DNA from 2 places in the Massilimicrobiota sp. mt181 genome. Region 1 is predicted to be linked to the other one. Evidence: riboswitches for the same ligand, from Rfam matches in the RefSeq annotation. Region 1 holds a riboswitch; the other holds the start of a gene.
What was found. Region 1 has a riboswitch for lysine ahead of ACZYT4_RS10670 (ACT domain-containing protein). Riboswitches for the same ligand answer to the same signal wherever they lie in the genome.
Positions count from the first base shown of each region.

Region 1 (3,433 bases):
CATTGATTGAAGTGTACATTTTTTCGTCAATTTTCGCTTCAAAAACAGGCGAAACAACGCCTATTAAATTCATTTGTTCGTTGTCTCTAACGGCTTGAGCAACCTTCTTACCCATTAAGCCGTAACCACATACCAATACATTCATTTTTAATAACCCTTCTTTTCAAATTTTTCCATTGCTTCAAATAATAATTTCTTATTTGCTTCAGTTGTTGGAATCAATGGTCTTCTCACCATTTCTCCACAGACACCCATATGATGAAGTGCAGCTTTTGGCATAATTGGATTGACATCTATAAATAAATATTTACTGATATCATTGAAATCATATGCCATTTCTTTAGCTAGTTCCATATCACCATGTAAAACAGCCTGAGCAAATTTTTCAGTTTCTCTTGGATAAAGATTAGATAAAACAGAAATAACACCTTTTCCTCCAGCTGCAATAAAAGGTAAAATATTATCATCGCAACCACTATACATATCAAAATCTAAATCTCTTGTTTGTGTTAAAACATCCATAGCATAAGCAATATTATCTGTAGCATCTTTCATAGCTTTAATATTTTTATGCTTAGCCAGTTCAACAACTGTATCTACAGTAATATTCATTCCTGTACGACCTGGTACATTATAAAGAATCATTGGAATATCTACACGATCAGCAATATAAGTATAATGTTCAATTAAACCTCTTTGACTTGTTTTATTATAATATGGTGTGACAACCAAAATAGCATCAGCACCAACTTCTTTAGCAAACTTGGCTTTCTTTAATGCTGTTTCGGTATCATTTGATCCCGCTCCAGCAATGACTTTGACTCCTGTTCCTTTTGTCATTTCCATGACAATCTTTGTCAATTCAAATTCTTCATCAATATGAATTGTTGGTGTTTCTCCAGTTGTTCCATTGACTAAAAGAGCTTGAACACCTCCATCAATCATTCTTTGAACCTGTCTTTTAAAACCTTCATAATCAATACTTCCATCATCTAACATTGGTAATACAAGTGCCACTGCACTTCCTTCAAAAATTGGTTCCATTTTCTTCCTCCTATTTATATTCTTTTTGAATTTCTGTTAAAGCAAGACTTTCATATTCTAAAGGTATAACACATGAAATTGAAACTTCAGAAGTTGTAACCTGTAATAAAGGAATTTGATTTTTTCCTAATACCGTAAAAAAATGTGCCGCAACACCAACTTCTTCTTTCATTTCATCACTTTCTACCTTAATTTTTACAACTTGTCGATTTTGATAAATCTGAATTCTTGGATGTTTTTCTTTAACCAAAGATAATGCCTGATCTAGATTTTGTTGATCATCTTGACTACATGTAAAATCAATGCGCATTTCATCTTCTAACATCACTTCTGAAATCATATCAATATTGACATTCATTGAAGAAATCGTTTGAAAGATATCTCCTACAAATAATGAATTTTTTTCTACATTCATTAATTTCACTTGAATAATATGATGATCTGATTCAATTAAATTTGTTTTCATTTCTTTCACCTTCTTTAAAAAATAAAAAATTGCAATGGTACCATTGCAATAATAAATATTTTTTTATTAAGGCAATAGCACACCACTTTATCTTAAAGTGACAGTGATATAGATATTCTCTATACCCCCAGGCAATAATTACATGCAAATAATTATCCCTTCGGCAATCGCTCCCCCTTCTTTTTAGTTGCATCTATTATAAAAGAATTCTTAACTCTTGCACCTCTATCTTTTTTTAATACTACCATATGCGTTGTTTGAAAGCAACCTTTATTTTTACTCCATTTATGTTATACTTGTAAAAAAAGAAAAGAGGTTTTTATAATGGCTATATTTTATATCATACTCTCTCTATTTCTTATTATAACACCTTCCCTTTATTTTCTTTATATATTTAAAAATATGAAAAAAACTTGGCGTTATTCACTTTTGACTTGTACATGTTTGTCAGTATTGACAATCTTAATCAAAGTTCTCATAAAACCAACAGCTTTGATTTGGCAGTACTGGTTTCCCATTGTTTCTTTTTATATTATTACTTGCTTAATAATATTTATAATGATAGCTATATATCGTTTGTTTTGTCATGTTTTTCATAAAAAAGATTCTTCTCATATCATAATGATAATTGGCATACTTGCCCTCATAATCAGTAGCTTTGGAACATTTGAGCATTTTCATAAACAAAAAACTAATTATGAAGTCTCTATCAACAAAGACACTTCTTTATCTTCATTAAAAATAGCTTTTATAAGCGATATTCATTTAGGCAATGGAACTTATCCATCACATATTGATCAGCTGGTTTCTACTTTAAATCAAGGAAATTATGATCTCATTTGTTTAGGTGGTGATTTATTTGATGAAACAACACCTGAATCTGATATTCATCAGTCCTTCGATGCTTTATCTCATATCAAGTCTACTTATGGCATTTTTGCGGTTAGTGGAAATCATGAAAGATATACATCTTTTTCAAATCAGGAACTTTATCAAAAATATCATATCACTTATTTAAATAATGATTTTGTATGTATTGATCATCTTTTTAATATAATAGGACGTGAGGATGTGAGTTCTCCTCATCAAACATCATTATCTCAGATCTGCCAGGGAATGGATTTATCATTACCAACAATCATTCTAGATCATAATCCTGCCAGATATCAGGAAAATCAAGAATTTGCTGATTTACAATTATCAGGTCATACTCATGCTGGACAAATCTTTCCAGGAAATATCATAACTAATATGATATATCATCATGATTATGGACTATTTCAACAAAATCATTTTTCTTTGATTGTATCAAGTGGATATGGATCTTGGGGATTTCCTTTCAGAATAATGACACAATGTGAGTATCTTGAAATACATGTTTTATTTTAAGAAAAAAATTTTTTATGGTAGACTTTTAATTTCAAATAATATATCATATGAAAAGCGAGGTAAGGTTATATGGTTATAGAACTAGATAGTCAATATGAAAATAGAAAACAAATGATTGAAAATATTGTAAAAAAAATTATTGAGGATAATCACATTCAAATTACAGAAGTGAACTTTGATAATTTAATTATTCATCTTTCTTTATGTATTTCTAGAGAAATGAATGGAACTTATATTCCAACAAGTGAAAGTCAGATTAATCAATTAAAAGAACATGAATATTATCCAATTTCTAAAGAAATTATTCAAAAATTAGAAGAACAGTTCCATGTAGAAATTGATGAAAATCAAGTTCATTATGTTACTATGTATTTAGCAAACATCAATCTTTTAGATATTGATTTTCACTATGAATTTGATTTATGTGATGATGAAACAGAGGATATTATCAATGAAACTATTGAACGTATTCACACAGAATTAAATTTAGATTTAAGAAAGAATAAAGAATTTTATACAGGTATGACACTTCAT
Region 1 is NZ_JBVAYN010000019.1:42,405-45,837, forward strand. It holds gene dapB (4-hydroxy-tetrahydrodipicolinate reductase) at 1-145, opposite strand, end outside; gene dapA (4-hydroxy-tetrahydrodipicolinate synthase) at 148-1,044, opposite strand; gene ACZYT4_RS10670 (ACT domain-containing protein) at 1,055-1,510, opposite strand; lysine riboswitch at 1,578-1,746, opposite strand; gene ACZYT4_RS10675 (metallophosphoesterase) at 2,132-2,899, shown strand; gene ACZYT4_RS10680 (BglG family transcription antiterminator) at 2,969-3,433, shown strand, end outside.

Region 2 (3,433 bases), on a different contig from region 1:
TCCTTGCTTTGTTTTTTAGAATTTAATCTTTTTTCGATATAATTTAAAATAAAGGTGCTGATCGTTGTTAAAAATAAATAAATAATTGCAGCAACCAAGAAACATTCAATGTATTTCATATTTGATCCTGCCACAGATGTTGTCTGAAAATATAATTCGGTTACAGAAATAACATTCAACATAGAACTGTCTTTAATATTGACAATCAATTGGTTCCCAATTGATGGAAATGTATTTTTAATAGCTTGTGGAAAAATCACTGAAATAAGTGTCTGGCTTGTTGTCATCCCTAAACTTTTCGCAGCTTCACTCTGACCCGCATCAACAGATTGAATACCTGCACGAATGATTTCAGCCATATATGCCCCTGTATTAATAGAGATAATAAACAATCCAGCAACTAAAGGAGTCCAGTTGAAAGCAGGTTTTAATAAATAATATAAGAACATAGCCTGCACCATCATAGGAGTTCCTCTAAATACCCAAATATAGAAACTAGTAATCCACTTCCCTAAACGTTTAAATAAACGACTGACTGATGAATCATAATCATTGATCTCAATAGCTCTTATACCACCTACAACTAATCCTATAAGAAAACCACAAACCGTTCCTACAACAGCATATAATAAAGTAATTTGAATACCATAACTGAATAGAGAAATATTTTCAACAAATATTTCCCACGCTTTTGCAAAATCAATACTCATAAATTATTCTCCTGCTGGCTGTCTATTAACAGCTTCAGTCATCAGTTGTTTTCTTTCATCTGTTGTAATTTTATCTAAAGATGCCTGTACCTGTTTAAAGAATTCACTATCTCTTGTTCCTTCTTTTAAACCAATAGATACTGTTGTATCACATTCAAAACCTTTTCCTTCATCAAATTGGACAATTGTTAAATCTTTGTTCGCTGCAACAACACCTTCAGCAACAGCCATTTCTGCAGTAATCCCATCAACATCTCCTTGTTGTAATGCAACTACCATTTCAGGATAAGTTGCTTTAGGAGTCATATGATGAACTCCTTTGATTTGATCAATAACATCATCATAGTTTGTTCCTTTTTGTCCAATAACATTTTTACCACTAAATTGTTGGATATCTGTAAACTTTGCTTCTTCACCATCTTTACGTACAATCATAATCATACCTTCGCTATCATAATATGGTGTTGTAAAATCAATACCCTCTTCTCTTGTTTCATTAGCTGTCATTCCAGCAATAATAGCATCAATTTCTCCAGATTCTAAAGCGACTGTCAAACCATCCCATGAAATTTTCTTAATCACGAGTTCTTTTCCTAAATCATCTGCAATTCTTTTTGCAATCTGAACATCATATCCATCAGCATATCCAGCATTACCTAATGATACTGTTGTATCACTTTCTTGACTTGTCTGCCAGTTAAAAGGTGGATAAGCGCATTCCATTCCAACAATGAATTTATCCTTATTCGCTGATCCCTGTTCACCGCCACATCCAAATAAAGCAGTTGCCATAGCCATCGCCATTAAAACTTTTCCTAATTTTTTCATATAAACCCTCTCTTTCTACATATAAAATAAAAGTCGTGCTATTAACACGACTTTGTAATGACCATATTAATAGCGCCTCTTCATCAAAATGAAGGAGTGTTATGAGTATTTCCCATAACCCCAAGATAGAGATTTGCCAATATCTATCTTTCGGCAATGATTACCTTTCCCATCCTTCTCTGCTTGCCAACTCCAGATGGTACTCTGATACATTGCTGCCTCTAATTCTTTTATTTTACGTTCACTATGCTATACTCTTTTAGATGTCTTGTCAACTTTTTTCATATTTTTTTATAAAAAAATATCAATAAATATATTTTTTAGGATATAGACATTTGTTTATCTTCAATAATCTTTTTTAATGCCTGCAAACGTTCAATACTCTCTTTTGTAAAAATATCCTCAGGATCAGCTGATCCTTCATTAGCCAACATCACTAATGAAATCCAAATTAACACATTATAAATATTAACTTTTTGATTAACTTTTTGATTTTCAATTCTTTCTCGAGAAATCCATTCAATTTCTTTCATATGATTTTCCACAAAATCATCTAACTCATTAATATAAGTATATCCCATATAATGGAATCTCTGCACCAGACGTGATTGAGAAATCAAATCCGCATCTCTTTCAAACTGAAATTGAAATTCTGTGTGCAACTTTTCTAAAAGAGCATTAATACGTGGAGATGTATTCACATATTGCGCTAAAGAATTCGCATTGATATCTGTCTTTAAAACTTTTTCGATATGCACAATTCCTTTATTATATTCATCAACAGCTTTCGCTATCTGAACAAATTCTTCGTCTAATAACTCCAGTGAAGCTGACAATCTCGTTAAACGACGGCGAATATCTTTAGGAATCTCATATTGTGACTTATATCCCAAACCATGTTCAATTTCTGCCCATGAATGTTGCAAAGTTGTACGAATCTGCAATTCAAAGACTAAATCTTTGTATGCTGAATATTCAATAAGTTGACATCTTTCATCATTAAACTTAATCAATAAATGCAATGAATTATATCCAAAATCAATACGGTCTTCATAACTTTTCTTACGTTTATCATTATATTCTACAATATCAAAGTTATCTTTAATACATTCATAAATACGATCAACATCATTTTCAAACAAAGTAATAATACGACAAGCCACAACATCTGTAATCTCATTAATATCATTATATTTATTTTTATAAGTGATTTTTTTCATTAAAGCTTCTTCACTTTTAATACGAATAGCCATATTCGAAATACGAAAATGATGTGTATCAATAATACTTGTTAAAATATCCTCAATATCATGTTTTAATGCACGATAGATTTCCTGATTATCATGATATTGTTTAATAATCCTCTTTGCAGAGTTATGCATAAATCTCACCTCATATCTTGATTATACGCATCTTATATGAAATATTCATGAACAAATAAAAAAAGGATTTCTCATCCTTTTTACGAAGTCACATAATACACTCTTTACCTTTTCGATGAACATAAATGATTCCAATAATTCCAGCCACAACAAAAACAATTGAAACCAGCTGTGCCATACGAATAGGTCCAAACATCAAACTATCAGTACGTAATCCTTCTACGGGAAAACGTACCAATCCATAAAAGAGAAAATAACTAAAGAACTGAACACCTTGATGTTTTTGAAACCTTCTTATGATAAAAACAATCACGAAAAAAGCAAGAAGATTTCCTAAAGATTCGTATAAAAATGTAGGATGGTGATAAGCTCCATTAACATACATGTTATCAATGATGAATTGAGGTAAATGTAGTGACTGTAAGAATTCTAAACTTACGGTTCCACCAAAGGCTTCATGGTTAAAGAAGTTTCCCCATCTCCCACATGCCTGAGCTATCAAGACACCAGGCA
Region 2 is NZ_JBVAYN010000008.1:56,488-59,920, reverse strand. It holds gene ACZYT4_RS06285 (amino acid ABC transporter permease) at 1-710, opposite strand, end outside; gene ACZYT4_RS06280 (transporter substrate-binding domain-containing protein) at 714-1,538, opposite strand; lysine riboswitch at 1,601-1,770, opposite strand; gene ACZYT4_RS06275 (GTP pyrophosphokinase) at 1,859-2,920, opposite strand; gene lgt (prolipoprotein diacylglyceryl transferase) at 3,009-3,433, opposite strand, start outside.
Region 2: another riboswitch for lysine. It lies ahead of ACZYT4_RS06280 (transporter substrate-binding domain-containing protein); the one in region 1 lies ahead of ACZYT4_RS10670 (ACT domain-containing protein).